Regions from separate parts of the Alcaligenes sp. GW821-FHT11D07 genome, predicted to be linked through region 2. Evidence: riboswitches for the same ligand, from Rfam matches in the RefSeq annotation. Region 2 holds a riboswitch; the other holds the start of a gene.
The links. A riboswitch is a leader RNA that binds a small molecule or an ion and turns the genes downstream of it on or off. The one in region 2 is predicted to bind FMN.

Region 1 (9,730 bases), on a different contig from region 2:
CTCTGCTCACCTGGCGATGGCCATGCTGGAACATGCAGTAGACATCCAGCTGGAGCAGATTCCGTACTCGGGCTTCCCTCAAATCCTGACCGCGATTATTGGCGGCGACATTGATGCGGCCTTTATGGTCCCCGGTATTGCCATGCCTCAAGTCGAAGCTGGCAAGGTCAAAGCGCTGGCCGTCACATCCTTGCAGCCCAGCGAACTGCTCCCCGGTCTGCCCACCATGCCGCAAGCAGGGCTGGAGAATTTTGAGGCTATTTCCTGGGATGCTTTTTTTGTACCCCACAACACCTCGGACGATGTGGTTAAGCGCCTGAATCAGGAAATCACCACGATCTTGCAGCGTGACGACATCAAGGCCAAGCTCAATGCCTTTTACTTCTCGGCCGAACCGTCTACTCCGCAAGAGCTGACCGACAAAGTAATTGCCGACAAAGCCCGTTGGGATGAAGTTATCGAACGCCTGAACCTGTCGCTGGAATAAGGACAAGGCTCAATAGAACAAACGGCTCTGCAAATTGAAGATTTGCAGAGCCGTTTTAATTTAGGTCCCACTACTAGCAATAGCTCAAGCCCAACTGCTACTTCTTCAAAAAATTGTCCTCTCAAGCTACAGCGAAAACTAAGCAAGGTCTTCACAAATACCGTTTTGCACGGGACGGATCCACCCAGGTCACCTTAGCAAGCCCCACCTTGCACCAAACAGCGGCCAGACCCGCGTAAAAGACTAGCCCCCACCTGCTGCGCACTATCAAGCGTCGGGCTGACTGAGAGCCTATACGCCCCCTTCATACCCTGCTTGCCGCCACGCATCAAACACGCAAATCGCTACAGCATTGGACAGATTCAAGCTGCGCTGACCGGCCATCATGGGCAAACGTATCCGTTGCTCGGTGGGGAAAAGCGCCAGTTGCTCGGCTGACAATCCAGCAGTTTCGCGGCCAAACACAAAGACATCACCGGGAACAAAGCTTTGCTCAGCCAGCAAGTGGCTACCGCGTGTAGTCAACGCAAAAGCGCGATCGGGCGAAGACCCGGTGGCTTGCAAGGCTTCTTCCAAGCTGTCATGTACCTTCACCTGTGCCCACTCGTGGTAATCCAGCCCGGCACGTCGCAGCTTGCTGTCCTCCAGCTCAAAGCCCAAGGGCCGCACCAAATGCAGGACACAGCCTGTATTGGCCGCCAGACGAATGACATTACCCGTGTTGGGAGGGATCTCGGGCGAAACCAGGACGATATGAAACATGAAGAACCTAAAAAGTGCAGAGAAAAGTGCAGAAAAAGCCGCGGGCAAGCGGCGAAGTATACAAGGCTAAATTAGCTATAGTTTCCAAGGTGCACGGGCCGCAACCAGCGCATAAACGGAACGGGCACCGGCCAGCCGACAAGCTCGTGCCAAAGCATCCAGCGTGGCACCCGTGGTTAATACATCATCAAGCAAGAGAATGTCTCGCCCGTCCAGCCGTTCTTGCAGGCTGAACACCCCACGCATGGCTTGCCTGCGTGCCTGCCGCCCCAGAAACTTTTGAGCCTGCTCCTGACGGGGCTGCGCAGCCACTACATGCAAACGAGCTGACAGGCCCAATTGCCGCGCCACCCGTTTTGCCAACACAGCAGCGGGATTAAAACCGCGCTGCTGCAAGGCTTCTGGCCGGGATGGCACCGGAATCACCCAGGTCTGCTCACTCAAGCCTGGTCCCCGTTGACGCCACTGTTGCACCATAAGCTCACTCAGGACCGCCGCCATTTCCAGCCGACGGGAAATTTTAAACGCATGGATCAACATATCGCCAGGATGTTCGTAATCAAATCCGGCCACCGTGGCTTGCAAGGCCAGCTGCCCCGCCCCGCAGTCCGGGCAAGCCAACAAGGCCAAAGGCGGCAACGCCAAGGCACAGCGTGGGCAACGGAAAACTTTTGCCGGTGTGGCCAAGGCCTGTCTGCACAATAAGCACAATGCGCCTGTACGCGAGCGCAGGCCACACAAGATACAGGGGCGGGCCGGCCTATGTAGCCCTACAAGACGATCGGCCGACTCGCGCCGGAACAGGGGATGCGCCATAATAGATCATTACCTTTCAGAGCCAGGCTGATCCGATCACAGCACACGCTACTGATCCACGCCAGCAACGTCCGCGCAACTATGTCCCAGTTACCTTCTTTACCTATCAACTCCGCCCACGTCGAGCAGCAATTTAATCGCCGCGCTCCCTTGGACCACGCTCAGTTTCTTTACGGTGAAGTGGCACAGCGGATGTTGTCCCGACTGGCCTTGGTGCGTTTGCAGCCCACCCATATTCTGGATGCCGGCTGCGGTGCCAGTCATGCATTGGAACCCCTGCGTTCACGCTATCCCCAGATGCATTACACCGGTCTGGACCGCAGCGATAAACTGCTGGAAGTTGCCCGTGAACGCTATCAATCCAAACCCAGCCTGTGGCAAAAACTACGTAACCAGCCAACTCCTGCTGCCAGCTGGGTGCATGCTGATATGGCTGAAAGTGGCCTGCCTGCTGAAAGCCAGGAACTGATCTGGTCGAATATGGCCCTGCACTGGCACCCAGAGCCCCATCGGGTATTGTCCGAATGGAGCCGTCTGCTCAAGCCTGAAACACTGGTCATGTTCTCTTGCCTGGGCCCCGGCTCTTTGGCCGAACTGCGCAGCGCCATGGTCCAAGCCGACTTGGGTACTCAAGCGCTGGATTTCGTGGATATGCACGACTTCGGTGATTTGCTGCTGGAAAACGGTTTTTCTGATCCTGTCATGGACCAAGAGGTCGTCACGCTGACCTATCGCAGCGCTGAAAAACTGCTGGATGATCTGCGCTTACTGGGCGGCAATCCCCACCCACTTCGCAAAGCTGGCTTGAGCACCCTGCACTGGCGTCAGCGTTTGCTCAATGCCCTGGAAAAGCAGCGCCATATGGATGGAACCCTGCATCTGAGCCTGGAAATTGCCTACGGACACGCTTGGCGTGCCCGTAGTCGTCGCAGCACTCAGGGCGAGGTCAGCGTGCCAATTTCTACCATCAGCCGCCGCCCCAAACCCCAAGAGTAAAACTAACGCTTTAGAAGCGATATTCTGCCTGCAGCCAAAAGCGTCGGCCGTCTTCCGCATAGGAATAGGCTCCGTCCGTACCAGAGTCGCGACGGCGATCGGTTAGGTTATAAACGGCTGCGCTCAAGCTCAGGTCTTTTCTGGCACGCCAGCTAGCTCCCAGATCAAGCGTGGCAATCGTCCCCATGCTTTCGCTGACTGCGCCGCCCTGCCCCCAGGAAATATTGGTTTCACGGCCCCGTACGCTCAAAGTCGAAAAGGCTGAAACAGCGTCATTGGGCGTCCAGTCCAGCGTCAGGCTGCCCATATTGCGGGGGGTTGCCACCAGGGCCTGGCCTTCAGACTGCGGGTAACCAAAGCCCAAAATAGTGGCGCTGCCATTACGAACTTTCGAATCTGTGAAGGTATAGCTACCACGCAACTTCCACTGTTCGTTGAATCGGTAAGCCAGCCCTAACTCCAGACCCTGCACGCGCGCTTCTGTGATGTTGAAATAGGTGCTGTACATGCTGTTGGTGTAAGGGTCCGGCGGCACAGGACGACCATCAGGGTAGTAGAGCTGACGCGAGCCCGTATTGGCGATCTTGTTCTTGTAGCGTGTGTGGAACAAGGTGGCGTTGCCACTCAGTGGGCCACCATCATCAAAGTACAGTCCCAGCTCTACGTTGGTGCTGACTTCAGGTTCCAGATCCGGATTCCCCCAGGTATAGGCACCCCCACGCTGCGGCAAGCCAATCTGCGGATTGCTCTGCATAATCGTGGGCGACTTGAAGCCCTTGGCAACCCCGCCTTTCAAAGTCCAATCATCGTTCGCACTCCAGACTCCGTACAGGCGCGGAGTCCAATGACGCCCATAAAATTCGTTATCGTCCATGCGCACGCCAGCGGTCAACGCAAAGCTTGGCGTCAGGCTCCATTCATCTTCTAAAAACAAAGAGTACTCACGCACAGAGGTGTCCACCCCAGCCCCGTTGGGATTGGCATAGTAGCCATCCGCTTTTAGCTCGCTCTTGCGCCACTGGAAGCCCCCCACCAACATGTGATCCGCCAAGGGCAAGGTCACCTTGCCATCAATCACCGTGTTCCGGATATCGGGACGTGCCGTCTGTGTCGGGCCGTCGCGGTAAGCCTGTTCCCGATTCAGGCTTAGCTCTGTATCGAAGCCCTGCCAGCGTCCTGTATGAGCCAGGGTGTAGGTATCGCGCACATACTCGTTTTCATTCGCCTTACCCGTCAGGGCCAGAGACTTGCCGGGCGTAGTCCAGAAATGCTGGGTGGTGCGACCGGCTTCAAACATGAATTCGTGATTGGCATTAGGCGTGGCCCACAAACGCACGGTGCCATTTTGCCGCTTGGCGCGTGCAAAACCATTCAGCACCTGGTCCTCCTGACGCTGCTTGTGATAGCCCCAGAACTGTAAACCCACCCGGCCAGGCACGATGGGGCCCGACAGATACAAATCAGCTGAGCCACTATTGCCTGCCGAACCGCTGTCTTGCAGGGTGTAGCCTCCCGTAACCGAGCCGTGCCACGTATCGGCCACCTTGCGCGTGACGATATTGATTACCCCGCCCAAGGCCTCCGAGCCATACAAGGTAGACATAGGGCCACGCACCACCTCGATGCGCTCGATCGCTTCCAGCGGTGGAATCCAGTTCATGTCCAGGCCTTCAGACACCCCGCCTTTCATAGTGATCTGACGCATATTCTGGCGACGGCCATCTATCAGGATCAATACATGCTCGGACTCCATGCCCCGGATAGAGATTGCCCCTTTATCGCCCCCCAACACACTGACGCCCGGCACAAGCCGCAAGGCATCAGCCAAGGACTCGAAGCGTTTTCCCTCTAACTCCTCCCTCGGAATAACCGTGATGGAAGCTGGTGCGTTCACTACTTCCTGAGCAAACCCTGAGGCGGTCACTGAGATGCTGCTTAACTGCTCAACCTCGTTACGTTCCTGAGCCCAGGCCGACATGCACGCCAAGGACAAGGTAGCCAGAGGCCAACACACTCCCATTTTCATTTTCATCACGGCTTCTTCCATTACTTATAATAAGAACCAAACTCATTTCGATTTACCCTTATCATGAGCCCGGTTCCTGACCGTAGTCTGATGAAAAACATTCTGATTATTGAAGACCATCGGCCTTTACTGAGCCTGCTGGCAAGCCATCTGCAAGGACAGGGCTATTCCATCCGCACCGCTACCACCGGGAGGATTGGCTTGGCCTTGCTGCAAGAGCACAACTTTGATGCCCTGATTCTGGATCTGGGATTACCGGATATGGATGGCATGGAAATTCTGGCGCTGCTGCACAACCCGGATCGAAGCCGTCGCCTGCCCTGCCTGATTCTAAGTGCCCGCGATGCTGTTCATAGCCGCATCCAAGGCCTGCGCAGCGGCGCGGACGACTACCTGCTCAAGCCTTTTGATTTGGTGGAGCTGGAGGCCAGACTGAGCGCTATCTTGCGTCGCGCAGCACCGCAGCGTTATCAGCAGCTACTGATTGCCAATTTGCGTTTTGAACCTGAAGTACGCCAGGCCTGGGTGGATGATCAGGCTCTGATGCTGCCCCGGCGGGAAAGCGTTTTATTACAAGAGCTGATGCAGGCCAGCCCGCGCTTGCTGGTCAAGGACTACTTGCTGGAGCAACTGTATAAAAGCCAGACCGATATCAGCTTGAACGCAATCGAGGCCTTGATTTCCAAACTGCGCCGCAAGCTGCGAGAACAAAACGCACACGTGTGCATAGATACCATCCGTGGTGTTGGATACCGGCTGCGCTCATTGTGAAAAAACGTGCCTTTAGTCTGCGCCGCAGACTGCTGATCAGTTTGTTATTGATGCTGGCGCTGGGGTTTTGTGCGCTGGCGCTGTCCTTGTTCGACACGCGCGATGAGTTGCGTCGCATCAGCCTGTTTCTACAAGCAGAGGAGATTGCCCGGGGTTTTCAAGCCGATGATTCGCTGGACAACTTGCCGCTTCACTATGCTGGCGGAGAAATGTCCTATTCGCTGTACAGCGCCCAAGGCCAGTTGCTTCAGGCCTCCTCCCATCTGCAAAGCCCACGGCGTCTGCGCCCTTCCCAGCCTGAGGATGAGCTATCGCTGTTTAAACAGTCACATCGAAGCGGCTTTGTTGTCTCAGTTTCCGTCACCCTACCCACGGGGGAAATTCTGATGGTCGCCAAGCGTGACCAACGGGAACGGGAATTAATTGGTGCTTTGCTGGAAACACGCATGTGGCGCTCTTTGCTGCTGTGGCTGCCTGTATGTGCAGTGGGTATGCTGCTGATTGCCTGGCTCATTCATTGGACCTTGCGACCGGTCAGGCAGGCGGCAAGCCTGGCCAGCACATTAGGTCCCTCCCAGCCGGAGCTACGCCTTCCCGTTACCGATCTGCCTAAAGAAATCCGCCCTTTGGCACTGTCCGTTAACCACAGTCTGGACCGACTGATGCAGGCCTATTATCATGAGCAGCAATTGGTCGCAGATGCCGCTCACCAACTACGCACGCCGCTCGCTGTCATGTCTTTGCGCCTGCAAACCAGGGCGCAACCCACAGACCAAGACTGGCACCTGCTGCGCGAGGACATCGCCCATTTACAGCGGCTGGTTACCCAATGGCTAAGCCTGGCTCGCAAGCAAGAACAGTCCACTGAGCTTGTTGATCAGACCGCACTGGCCCCTTTATGCCGCCGCGTCATGGGAGAGGTCTGGCCGCTTTTTGAAGAGGCAGGCCGAGACATTCAATTCCAGCAAGATTGCACACAAGATATCGTTCAAGCTTGCGAGGCCGACTTGGCCGAAGCCCTTATCAATGCCTTGGATAATGCCCTGACCCATGGTTCTGGCAAGGTGACACTGCACCTGCATAGACCGCAAGCCGACCATTGCGCCATCGACATCAACGACGAGGGCCCCGCCCTGTCACAAGAGCTGGCAAAACGCGCTTTCGATCGCTTTCACAAGCAAGACAGTGGCAGCAAGGGCGCCGGTCTGGGGCTTACCATAGTGCGTCAAATCTTGCTGCGCCACGGCGGTCAGGCCCAGTTTTTATCCGGTCCCTACTGCCGCTTGCGCTTGCTTTTACCCCTGTCGATTCAGGCCCAGCCCTGCTCTGACAAAACAACGGTTTAGGGGTACACTTCTCAGGTTGGCCTCTCCGGCCAGCTACGTTCTCAGGGCGGGGTGCAAGTCCCCACCGGCGGTAATGGCACAAGCCTAGCCCGCGAGCGCCTGACCTTCTGGTCAGGGACAGCAGATCCGGTGTGATTCCGGGGCCGACGGTCATAGTCCGGATAAAGAGAGAACGGGATACCCTCAATGACCTGTACGGGTGTGATTCCCCTATGGGCTTGATCTATCCTGCTTCCTGCATGCCCTGTTTGTTGTCTTAAAACAGGAAACCGACATGAACAGCATCACCCCAGCCAATCTTTTGGCTCCCCGCATCGCTTTTATTCAAGCTTGTTGGCACAAAGACATTGTGGATCAAGCCCGTCAGGGTTTTATCGACGAGGTCCAGGCTTTGGGTCATGACACCAGCCTGGTCGACTTTTTTGAAGTAGGCGGCGCATTTGAAATCCCCCTGCACGCACAGCGTCTGGCTCAGTCAGGGCAATACGCTGCGGTTGTGGCTGCCGGCTTGGTTGTTGATGGCGGTATTTACCGCCACGACTTCGTGGCCACCGCCGTGATCCAAGGTTTGATGCAAGTACAACTGAGCACTAACGTGCCTGTGTTTTCGGTCGTACTGACTCCGCATCATTTCCACGATGGCAAAGAGCACCACGATTACTTCCACCGACACTTTGTGCTCAAGGGGCAGGAAGCAGCACGTACCTGCATGGATACCGTCACTAAGCTGCAGGCACTGCCTGTGGCATCGGTAGCAGCTCTGTAAAATGCCAAGCGGCCGAAAACGGCCGCTTGGTTTTGCGCATCCTTGAAGCTGTGTTCAACCGCAGCTTCAAGGGGCAGACGGGCCGTGATAGGCCACGCATTTAGTAACTACTGTATCAGGACTGGTTACGCTTGCGCGAAGAGTCAATCCCCAACTGCTTCAGTTTGCGATACAAGTGGGTGCGCTCCAAACCGGTGCGCTCCGAGACTCGCGTCATGCTGTGATTTTCGCGGCGCAGATGGTATTCAAAATAAATGCGCTCGAACTCATCACGGGCTTCGCGCAAAGGCAGATCCAAAGAGATACTGCCCAACAAAGACTCATCGCGTTCAACTTCAGGCACAGCCATGGCGGGTGCCATGCCGGGCATCGCTGCCACCGCTTCCGGACGACGCTCACCACCAGTAGCCGCTGGGCGGGCTGCCGCTGCTAGCGTCTTGGGCGCGACGGTGCGCTCCAGACCCGAGGCCACGGTTTTCAGCAAGCGCTGCATGGTAATGGGCTTTTCCAGGAAATCGACCGCGCCAATTCGAGTAGCCTCTACCGCGGTGTCTACCGTGGCATGGCCGCTCATCATGACTACAGGCATATCCAGCAAGCCTTGTGATGCCCACTCTTTGAGCAGGCTGACACCATCGGTGTCCGGCATCCAGATATCCAGCAAGACCAGATCGGGGCGGCCCCGCAGGCGTGCCTCGCGAGCCTGCGCGGCATTTTCTGCCAATTGCACGGTGTGCCCTTCGTCGTAAAGAATTTCCGACAAAAGTTCCCGAATGCCGATTTCGTCATCAACTACCAGAATTCTGGCCATAAAACGTCACCTACGTGATTTTTACGCATTATCGTTTGCTCGCCGCCCAGAGTCCAGACGAATATGCTGGCCAGCAAGCCGGGTAAAGAGGATGGAAATGCGAGCCCCCCCCTCACGACGATTGGAAACATCGATTCTGCCGCCGTGCTCCTCGATGATTTTCTTAACTATAGCAAGTCCCAGACCCGTGCCGGTGGGCTTGGTGGTTACGTAAGGTTCAAAAACACGCACCAACATCTGGGGATCGAAACCTGGCCCGTTATCTGACACCACGAAACTGACCGTGCCAGAAGAATCGGAACCTTCAACCCCTGCAATCATGGTTTTAACAAATACGTGGGCCTGGTCAAGTGATTGATCCTGAGCAGCGGCTTCGCGAGCATTAGCCAGCAGATTATGGATCACTTGGCGTAACTGTGTGGGGTCCCCCAGCACCTCAGGCAGCTGCGGGTCCAGCTCCACATCAATCGCTACACTGTAGCCGTCATCTCGCACCATACCCTCTTCAGGGTCCCAACCATATAAAGTCAGCACTTCGGTAATCAGCTCGTTCAGATTCAAGCTTTGCATCTGAGTGGCCGGCTTGCGAGCGTATTCACGAAAATCTTCCACCATCTTTTTCAGTGAACTCACCTGATTGACGATGGTATTGGTATAGCGCAGCAACATGGCGGCATGCACATCGTCCAGCTGCGACTCCAGCTTCATCGCCAGGCGCTCCGCAGATAACTGGATGGGCGTCAGCGGGTTCTTGATCTCATGTGCCAGACGTCGAGCCACTTCGCTCCAGGCCACCAGACGGCTGGCGGAAATAACGTCAGTAATATCGTCAAACACCACCAAATAACCGGTAGGCTGACCATCCACGCGCAGCAAAGTACCACGGGCAAGAACGGTGACGATAGTATCACGCGCTTCGTTCCCTTCTTTCATTTCCAGCTCAAATTGC
Region 2 (9,730 bases):
CTGGTTGCTGAAAGCCGGTATTGCCCGCGCTTACAAAGCTCCCAACCTGTATCAAAGCAATGACGGCTACACCTTGTACAGTCAGGGTAACGGCTGCTGGGGCAATACGACGGGCAGCAGCACGGGTTGCTTCCTGCAAGGTAATTCGGACTTGAAGGCTGAAACCAGCATTAATAAAGAGCTGGGTGTGGAATATGTGGGGGATGATGGTCTGGGTGCCAGCCTGACCTACTTCCACAATGATTACCGTAACAAAGTGGAAGCCGGACGATTTGCCACCAACAGCTTTACTGCATTGAACAATCAACAGTTGGTCCTGCAATGGGAGAACATTCCCAAAGCCGTGGTTTCGGGTCTGGAAGGTAACTTGACGCTGCCTTTGGCTGAAAACTGGCTGTGGTCAACCAACTTCACCTACATGATCGAGTCCAAGAACAAGACCACGGGTGAAGCGCTATCCACGATTCCCAAGTACACCATCAACACCACTCTGGACTGGAACGTGAATGCTGACTGGTCTTTGCGTGCCAAAGCAACCTTTTATGGTGAACAAAAACCGCCCAAGTATGACTTTTATGGCCAGCCTTTGACGGGCTCCGCCACCGACAAGGTTTCCCCTTATGCCTTGTTTGGCTTGAGTACGCAGTACAAGATCAACAAGCATTTCCGCATCAATGCCGGTGTGGATAATCTGTTCGACAAACGCCTGTTCCGTCGTGGTAATGCCATCGGTGTGAACCTGGGTACACCCAACTATATCTACGGTGCCGGTGCCTACACATTCAACCAACCCGGTCGCACTTTCTTCCTGGGCTTGAGCGGCACGTTCTAAGCAAAATCGTAAATAACTTAGGTATATAGCGCCCCGCTTACGGAAGACGGGGCGCTTTTTTATGCCTGAAAAGTACAGGCGAGCGTCAACATTTCAACCTTTAAATGTTCTGTTTGACCTTCATCAAGTCCGTATCTGTGAATTCTTAATATGCTTATAACTACAAATAATGTAATTGGGTTAAACCCAAGCAAAAAAAGGAAAACACATGATTCCCACCGCCGAGCCCAAGAAGGGCAAGCGACGTTTTCTTAAGGAATTGCTGGGCCTGAGCGCCGGTGCCACGATCATTCCTATTCAGCCTGTTCAGGCAGCCATGAATAGCCAGCCACCACGACGCGGTGGCGGTAAAGACGGGGCTCGCTATGGCATGGTGGTTGACTTGAGAAAGTGCATCGGTTGCCAGGCCTGTACGGTCAGCTGTTCGATCGAAAACGCTCCTCCCATTGGGCAGTTCCGCACCACGGTTCTGCAGTACGAAGTGCTGGACGAACAGCAGCAAGCGGCCATGCTGAGCTTGCCTCGCCTCTGTAATCACTGTGACGACCCACCCTGTGTGCCGGTTTGTCCTGTGCAGGCAACCTTCCAGCGCGAAGACGGTGTGGTGTTGGTCGACAACGAACGCTGTGTCGGCTGTGCCTACTGTGTACAGGCCTGTCCTTACGATGCCCGTTTCATTAACCATGAAACGCAGACCGCCGACAAGTGCACTTTCTGCGAGCATCGCCTGGAAGTGGGTCTGTTGCCAGCCTGTGTGGAAAGCTGTGTGGGCGGTGCCCGCATTATTGGCGACATGAACGACGAAGCCAGCACGATTTCCCAATTGCTCAAAGAGCACAAAGAGGAAATTCGCGTGCTCAAGCCCGGCATGAACACCAATCCGCATGTGTTCTACATCGGTTTGCCGGACGAGTTCGTTGATGGTGTGGATGGCCAGGCCAGTGTGCGCCTGACCACTCAGTTCTAAGGGGCCGCTATGTCTATTATCGAAATTTTGACCCCCGCCTATGAAGTTGCCTGGCTGCCTTGGGCGGTTCAATACTTTTTTCTGGTCGGGATTGCAGCAACCAGCACCGTGTGGGTGTGGCGTTGCGCCTGGTCCAGCGACAGCGCCTTGCGCCGTCTGGAACCGGCCTTGATGATTGTGCTGCTGTGCAGCAGCATTGCTGCACCAGTGTCCTTGCTGGCCGACCTGCATCAGCCCGGTCGTTTCTGGCACTTTTATGCCCATTTCACCCCTTGGTCCTGGATGTCGGTTGGTGCGGTGCTGCTGCCGATCTTCATCGGCCTGTCCGTGGCCAATGTGCTGGCGTGGTGGTTGGACAAGCGTGCGCTGTGGCGATGGCTGAGCCTTGCTTTGCTCCTGTCTGCCGTATCAATTCTGGTGTACACCGGGATGGAAGTGATGGTGCTGCGTTCGCGTCCCCTGTGGAATACCGCCTTCCTGCCGGTCAATTTCACATTGACGGCGGCTCTGGCCAGCTTGGGTGCCATCTTGTTAGTGGCCCGTTTCTTGCCGGGCGGCTTGGCAGCCTTGCCTTTGGGCATTGTGCGCCGCTGGTCTCTTGGTACGATCGCCGCGCTGGTGGTTTGCGCTGCCTCCTGGGCAATAGCCGGTTGGATGGGTTTAAGCGATTCGTTTGGCGCTGCATGGGATCTGTTCCAAACCTATCCGGTGTGGCAGCTTGGTTTTCTGGGCTCTTTGCTCCTGGGTCTGCTCATCGTGTATTTGCTCAGTCGCCCTGCCCAAGCTTTGCGAGGTCCCTTTTATAGCTTGCTGTGCGCTGCCCTGATGCTGGGCTCCGCCTGGGTCTTTCGTTGGATCATTTTTATGGCGGTCCAAGGCGTCCCCAAATACGGTGCTGGCCTGTATCTCTACACCATGCCCTTAGGCAGCGATGGTCTGCTGGGTATGCTGGGCGTGTTGGGCTTGTGCATTGCCTTGCTGGCCGCCAGCACCACCCTGCTTTCTCTGTTCCCCGCCCGTGGCCTTTCCAAAGCGGCTTGAACTTCGCGCAGATAAATCAGATTTCAGGTACTTAATGTCATGAGCAAGAAAAAAGAAACTCCTAACCTGTCTCGTCGACAGGTGCTGACTCGCGGCGGTGCTGCGGTGGGTGGCCTGGCTGCTTTTGCGGCAGGTTATAGCGATACAGTGATCAAGGCCGTGCATGGTCTGGGCCATGGCAGCGCAGGTGTGCCCACAGCCCACGCTACGCGCGGAAACTCCTTAAAGACTGAATTTCGGATAGACCCGATAACAGGCCTGCTGGATACGCAGCCTGGTCAAATCGTCAGCCCGTCTAGCTGTTTGGGTTGCTGGACCCAGTGCGGTGTACGAGTCCGCGTTGATACCGAGACAAATTCGATCTTGCGTATCGCAGGCAACCCTTATCACCCCTTGGCAACCACACGTCCTGCCGCGATGGAACTTCCTGTGCGAGAGGTCTACGCCATGCTGGGCGGTGAGAACGGCCTTGAAGGTCGTGCCAGCGCCTGTGCACGAGGTGCTTCCATGCTGGAACAGCACGCCAGCCCTTACCGTGTGTTGTCGCCCTTGAAGCGGGTGGGCCCCCGAGGTTCTGGTCAGTGGCAACGCATCAGCTTTGAGCAGTTGATTGAAGAGGTGTGCGAAGGTGGTGACCTTTTCAACGAAGGCAAAGTAGATGGTTTGCGTGCGATTTGGGATCATAAAACCCCTATCGACCCGGAAAACCCCGAGTTCGGCCCTATTGCCAATCAGTTGCTCTTTACCGATGCGTCCAACGAGGGGCGTACCCCGCTAATCAAACGCTTTGTTGAACAGTCCTTCGGAACCGTTAACTTCAGCAACCACGGTTCTTATTGTGGTCAGAGCTTCCGAGTAGGCACAGCTGCCGCCTTGGGTGATTTGAAATCCATGCCGCATGGCAAGCCTGACTGGAGCAATGCCCGTTTCGGCCTGTTTATTGGTGCAGCTCCGGCTCAAGCCGGTAACCCTTTCCAGCGCCAGGGCCGCGAGCTGGCCGAGGCGCGTTCACGCCCGGAAAACACCTTCCGCTATGTGGTGGTGTCCCCTATTCTGCCTACCTCGTCCAGTTTGGCCGCTGGCAGTGGCAACCGCTGGCAACCTGTCCTGCCCGGCAGTGACTTGTCCTTGGTAATGGGGATGCTGCGCTGGATTCTGGACAATGAACGTTTTGATGCTGAGTATCTGTCTCGGCCCCATGCTCCTACCGAACAAGATGTGGATATCGCCTCTTGGACCAATGCGAGTCATTTGCTGATCGCTGATCCTGAGCATCCTGAATTTGGACGCTACCTGCGAGGCACAGACCTTGCCTGGGAAAGTGCCGAGGGTAGCGAGCCCGCTTTTGTGGTGTTGGATGATCAAGGCCAATTGCGTGCGTACGAAGACGTAGACAGCGCCACCTTATTTGTAGATCAGCAGGTCACTATTGATGGCAAAGAGGTTCGTGTCTGTACCGCTTTGCAAATGCTGCGCGAGTGCAGCCATGAGCAAACGCTTGAGCAATACGCCAAAGGCTGTGGGGTGACGGAAGAAACCTTGGTGGAACTGACCCGCGAGTTCACCAGCTACGGCCGCCAAGCGGTTGTGGATGCTCACGGTGGCACCATGAGTGGCTCCGGCTTCTACACGGCGTATGCCATTGCCATGCTCAATACCTTGATGGGTAACTTGAACTTGAAGGGTGGCTTAGTGCTGGACGCAGGCCCATTTGGCCCCTTTGGTCCTGGTCCTCGCTATAACTTTGCTCAGTTCCCCGGCAAAGTGAAGGCCAGCGGTGTCAGCCTGTCTCGCAACCGTTTCGCTTACGAAAAATCCAGCGAATTCAAACGCCGTAAAGAGAGCGGCCAAGCTCTTTATCCGGCTCCTGCTCCCTGGTACCCCGCTGTCGGCGGCTTGAGCACTGAGATGATTGCCTCGGGCCTGAACGGCTATCCCTACACGTGCAAAGTGTGGATCAACCACATGAGCAATCCGGTTTACGCCATTGCCGGCTTCAAGAACACCTTGTTGGACAAGCTAAAAGACCCTGCAGCCTTACCCCTGTCCATCTCGGTCAATCCTTTTATCAATGAGACCAACGCCTACGCCGACTACATCGTACCGGACACCGTGACCTACGAAAGCTGGGGAGTCTCGGCCCCTTGGGCTGACGTGATCGCAAAATCCTCAACAGTACGTTGGCCTGTGGTGCCACCACGCGTCGATCGCACGGCAGATGGCAAACCCATCAGTCTGGAGAGCTTCCTGTTTGCGGTTGCTTTGCGCTTGGGCTTGCCTGGATTTGGCAAAGGCGTCTTGAAAGATAAAGATGGCCAAGCTCACGATTTGCTATGTGCAGAGGACTTTTATCTGCGTGGCATGGCCAATATCGCGTACGGAGCCGGTCGCCCTGTGGAAGACGCCACGGATGACGATATGCGCCTTACCGGTGTTGATCGTCTGTTCCCAGAATTGCAGTCTCGATTGCATGCTGAAGAGCAGAGAAAAGTAGCCATGCTACTGACTCGTGGTGGCCGTTTTGATCGGATTGAAAACGCTTGGAAAGGCAATCAGCTGAAAGCCCGTTATCAGCCTACTTTGCAGGTCTGGAGCGAGGATCTAGCCAAAATGCGCCATTCGCTGACCGGCGAACGCCTCAGCGGCTGCCCAAGCTGGTATCCCACCCGGATGGCTGATGGCAGTTCTATGCGTGAACACTACTCTGAACAAGAATGGCCTCTGTTGATGAGCTCATACAAGTCTAATCTTATGAGTTCCATGTCGATTGGAATGGACAGGCTACGTCAGGTTCACCCGCATAACCCGATCTCTCTGAACTTAGAAGATGCCAAGGGTATGGGGATCAGCAATGGTGATCATATTCGAGTCAGCACGCCAGGCGGATCGATCGAAGGCGTTGCTATGGTTCGGGGTGGAATCATGCGCGGTGCAATCGCCATTGAATACGGATTCGGGCATACCGAATTGGGCGCACGATCTCATCAGATTGATGGTCAAGCCATGCCTCACCGTCCTGATCTGGCAGCCGGCGTTAACCTGAACGATCTGGGTTTTGCTGATCCTACCCGTGGTGAAGGTCAGGATAACGTCTGGATTGACTGGGTTTCTGGTGCTGCCGTGCGTCAGGGTCTGCCCGCGAAGGTTGAAAAACTGTCTGCTTAAGCGCCCTGCTCTTTCAACTTGTTGTTGAGAGATAAAAAACGCCGATTGTGTCTTGATGAGCAATCGGCGTTTTGCGTTGACGTCGGGAGTTCAAGAGCATGGTTTATCTGGCGAACAGAGCAAACGCCAGTTGAGTGAGACGTTAACGAGCGATAACCACTGACTTTGATGCTTAGAAAGCCATGTCAGCGCTAGATAGCTTCATTCAAAGTCACCGATTTCGCCCTCTTTTTCTTGTAGACGGTCTTTTTCAATGCAGTAGAATCTTTTCCGTTAATTGCATTTTATATTCTATGACTGGACTTTATAGCGATCGGTCCTTACTGCTGTGACTATGGTTTGGGGGTTTAGCTGTGATTTTTAGCCGGTTTAGCTTCCTTCGTTCCTTCCCATGTCTGCTCAAATACCTAGGGTGACTCTGCTTAAGGATTAATGCGATTCTGAAAGCTAAGCTCGGTATCCTCCTCCACCATTCCCTATATTATTTAAGGACTTGGATCTGATCAGGCCTTTTAAAGATAAAGCCAGCTGCGTTAAACTACGCTCATCTTCACGGCGTCTCTATTCTAGATTCCGCCACCAGGGGCTCTCCCCTACATCCCTACATCCCTACATCCCTACATCCCTACATCCCTACATCCCTACATCCCTACATCCCTACATCCCTACATCCAGCTTCAGTGTCGGGGCATACCGCTGCCCAAAACATCCATCAACCTTTAGAACCACTCTTATTTATGAACGCATTCGTCCTTCTTTCCGGCTGCTCGGGCGGCGGCAAATCTACTTTGTTAGCGGAGCTGGAACAACGCGGATATGCCGTGGTCCAAGAGCCTGGCCGTCGCATTGTTCAGGATCAGTTGGCCCAGGGCGGAACGGCCCTGCCCTGGACGGACATGGAGGCCTTTTTACAGGCTGCAATCAGCATGGCTTGCGCAGACTATTCCAGCGCAGCACGCGATGGCCAATGGGTGTTTTTTGATCGTGGCGTGATTGATGCCGCGTCTGCATTGCAGGAACTCACCGGCAAGCCTGTGCTAAAGCAGATGAATACGCTCTACCCTTATCACCAACACGTGTTTTTGACGCCCCCGTGGCCAGAGATATATCTTTCTGATCCGGAGCGTCGTCATGATATGAACGCTGCAATAGAAGAATACGAACGTCTGGTGCAGGTTTACCCCGCACTCTGCTATCAAGTTAAGGTCTTGCCCAAAATCAGCGTGTCAGAGCGGGCGGATTGGGTCTTGAAAACCCTGACACAAAGATAGATCCCAGCAAAGGCACATAAAAAAGCCGCCAGTCAGAAAACTGGCAGCCCTTTGCTGACTACTTTTTGCCCAATTTTTAAGCAGGCAGAAATCGAGACAGTGTTCCTGCAATAGTGCGTTCCAACACATCTACCAGTACAAGCGTCTGCTGATCCACCTCGATATTCAAGAGATCACCGGCCTTGTACTGGGGGAACGTAGTCTGCCTGAGCGTCTCTGGAATCAGGTTGATCGTAACCACACCGTCTTCCACATCAGCCACCGTCAAGCTGCAGCCGTTCACGCCCAGAAAGCCGCGTGGAAATACGTATTTAGCCCAAGCTTCTGGCATACGAAAACGCAGACGGTTAGCCGCTTCAGAAATGCTTAATTCCAGCACTTCGGCAGTCGTGGCGATATGTCCTGCCATCACGTGGCCACCCACTTCTTCATTGAGCTTGGCCGATCGTTCGATATTGACCAGGTCGCCTGTTTTAAGCCCGCCCAGATTCGTGCGTTCCAATGTGACTGGAATCGCGTCAAAGGTGACTTTAGGTCCGGAAATGCTGGTCACGCTCAGGCACGTGCCTTCAACACTGACGCTGGCGCCCAGTTGCAGATCCACCAGCAGCTCGTCCGTGAAGTCGATTTCAAATTCCGTACGGCCGATCTCGGCTTTAACAGCGGTCAAAGGTCGAACCGCTTTAACAATACCGGTATACATCAGTGCGCTCCTTGGCAGAGTTCATGCAAAAGGCACGCGGCTAATGCAGGGGAAATAGGGAGTTTTTTCATGTGAACGCATCCTTGATTACACAATGCGTCCTCTGGGCTGCAATAAAACACGTCGCTGCCTGTATCACCAGGCAGCGATGCTTCATCTTCTTTCATCCGGACTGTGACCGTCGGCCCAGGTTTTGCACCTGATCTGCTGACCTTTCCTTCGCAGAAAAGCGCTCGCGGGCTTGGGACTGAGCCCTTTACCGCCGGTGGGGAATTTCACCCCGCCCTGAAGACCACTGCAGTGTAAATCCTGAGCTTGGCTCAAAGCAAGCCAGGCTACAGCGCAGTCATAGCGCTAAACAGCCTTTAGGCTTTGCGGTGTACGCTCAAGCCCGCAAAGCTTTGGGCAACCGGCATCAGCTCGATGTAGTTGACGTTCATGTGCGCGGGCGCATTCATGATCCAGGCAATGGTGCCAGCAATATCGTCAGGCGTCAGCGCGTCTACGTTCTGGTACAGCGCAGCCGCTTTATCTTTGTCGCCCAGGCGAACCGTAGAGAAATCCGTACCTGAACACAGGCCAGGCGCGACAGTCGAAACACGAACAGCGGTACCAGCCAAGTCAGCGCGCAGATTACGACCAAATTGATGCACAAAGGCCTTGGTCGCACCATATACATTGCCACCCGCGTAGGCATATTCACCCGCCGTGGAACCCAGGTTAATGATGTGACCACAGTTGCGCTCCACCATGCCCGGCAACAAAGCCTGCGTGATGTGCAACAAGGCGCTGATATTGGTGGCAACCATGGTGTCCCACTGATCCAGCTGGGCATCTTGGGCTTTATCCACCCCTAAGGCCAGACCGGCATTATTGATCAGCACATCGATATGGGGGAAGCGAGCTTTCAGGTCAGTCAACACGGCTTCGGAACGAGCGCGATCGGTCAAATCCACGCTGACAGGCACAAATCGTTCACCCAATTCCGCAGCTAGTGCATCCAGCTTGTCCTGACGACGAGCCAGGCCCAGGACGGTATGTCCCTCAGCGACCAATTGACGGGCAAGCGCAGCCCCAAATCCTGAAGAAGCCCCAGTGACAACGGCGGTTTTCATAGTGCGATCCCTATACAGCTCGCTGCTAGTTCAGCGGGCGACAGTTAAAGCATTAAGGATAGCAAAATTCAGCAAGACCGTAGGCCAATCAAGCAGGGAAAAAGAGGATAAACGCGGCAATCAAAAACTCTGACTTGGCATTTTTACCCACCTTGTCCCCTGCTAACCCTGACTAGGCCGCAGGACGCTCCAGCCCCAGATGACCACGCAAGGTCGTGTGCTCGTACTCGTGTCGGAACAAACCGCGCTTTTGCAGCACAGGGACAACTTGCTCAACAAAGTCTCGGATACCGCCCGGCAAGGACGGTGGCATCAAGTTAAAGCCATCCGCCCCTTCATTACGCCACCAGTGCTCAATCTGATCAGCAATAGATTCAGGTGTGCCCACCATGGTGCAATGACCACCGCCCGCCGCAATACGTCCCAGCAACTGACGCACTGTGGGCTGCTCGGTCTCGATAATGCGTAGCATCGTCGCGTAACGCCCTTTGGGTCCGCTAAAGCTTTCCAACGGAGGCAGCGGCGGCACGGGTGCATCCAGCTCCCAGTTCATGCAATCCTGACCGACAAACATACCCAGCTGACGCAGGGACGTTTCAGCCGGCAAAAGCTCATCCAGTTCCTGCTGTTTACGAC

Region 1: linked by a shared signal. The riboswitch ahead of AC1RSM_RS15055 (6,7-dimethyl-8-ribityllumazine synthase) and the one ahead of AC1RSM_RS05030 (riboflavin synthase subunit alpha) in region 2 are both predicted to bind FMN.

The regions. Positions count from the first base shown of each region.
Region 1 covers NZ_JBXART010000003.1:435,834-445,563, forward strand. The annotation lists gene AC1RSM_RS15020 (Bug family tripartite tricarboxylate transporter substrate binding protein) at 1-487, shown strand, start outside; gene AC1RSM_RS15025 (tRNA (cytidine(34)-2'-O)-methyltransferase) at 779-1,249, opposite strand; gene AC1RSM_RS15030 (ComF family protein) at 1,325-2,065, opposite strand; gene AC1RSM_RS15035 (methyltransferase domain-containing protein) at 2,147-3,061, shown strand; gene AC1RSM_RS15040 (TonB-dependent receptor domain-containing protein) at 3,072-5,093, opposite strand; gene AC1RSM_RS15045 (response regulator transcription factor) at 5,151-5,858, shown strand; gene AC1RSM_RS15050 (sensor histidine kinase) at 5,855-7,204, shown strand; FMN riboswitch at 7,238-7,382, shown strand; gene AC1RSM_RS15055 (6,7-dimethyl-8-ribityllumazine synthase) at 7,479-7,970, shown strand; gene AC1RSM_RS15060 (response regulator) at 8,086-8,781, opposite strand; gene AC1RSM_RS15065 (sensor histidine kinase) at 8,803-9,730, opposite strand, start outside.
Region 2 covers NZ_JBXART010000001.1:1,095,268-1,104,997, forward strand. The annotation lists gene AC1RSM_RS05005 (TonB-dependent siderophore receptor) at 1-832, shown strand, start outside; gene dsrO (sulfate reduction electron transfer complex DsrMKJOP subunit DsrO) at 1,041-1,799, shown strand; gene nrfD (NrfD/PsrC family molybdoenzyme membrane anchor subunit) at 1,809-2,840, shown strand; gene AC1RSM_RS05020 (tetrathionate reductase subunit A) at 2,880-6,005, shown strand; gene AC1RSM_RS05025 (AAA family ATPase) at 6,743-7,276, shown strand; gene AC1RSM_RS05030 (riboflavin synthase subunit alpha) at 7,353-7,979, opposite strand; FMN riboswitch at 8,131-8,276, opposite strand; gene AC1RSM_RS05035 (SDR family NAD(P)-dependent oxidoreductase) at 8,345-9,094, opposite strand; gene AC1RSM_RS05040 (LLM class flavin-dependent oxidoreductase) at 9,267-9,730, opposite strand, start outside.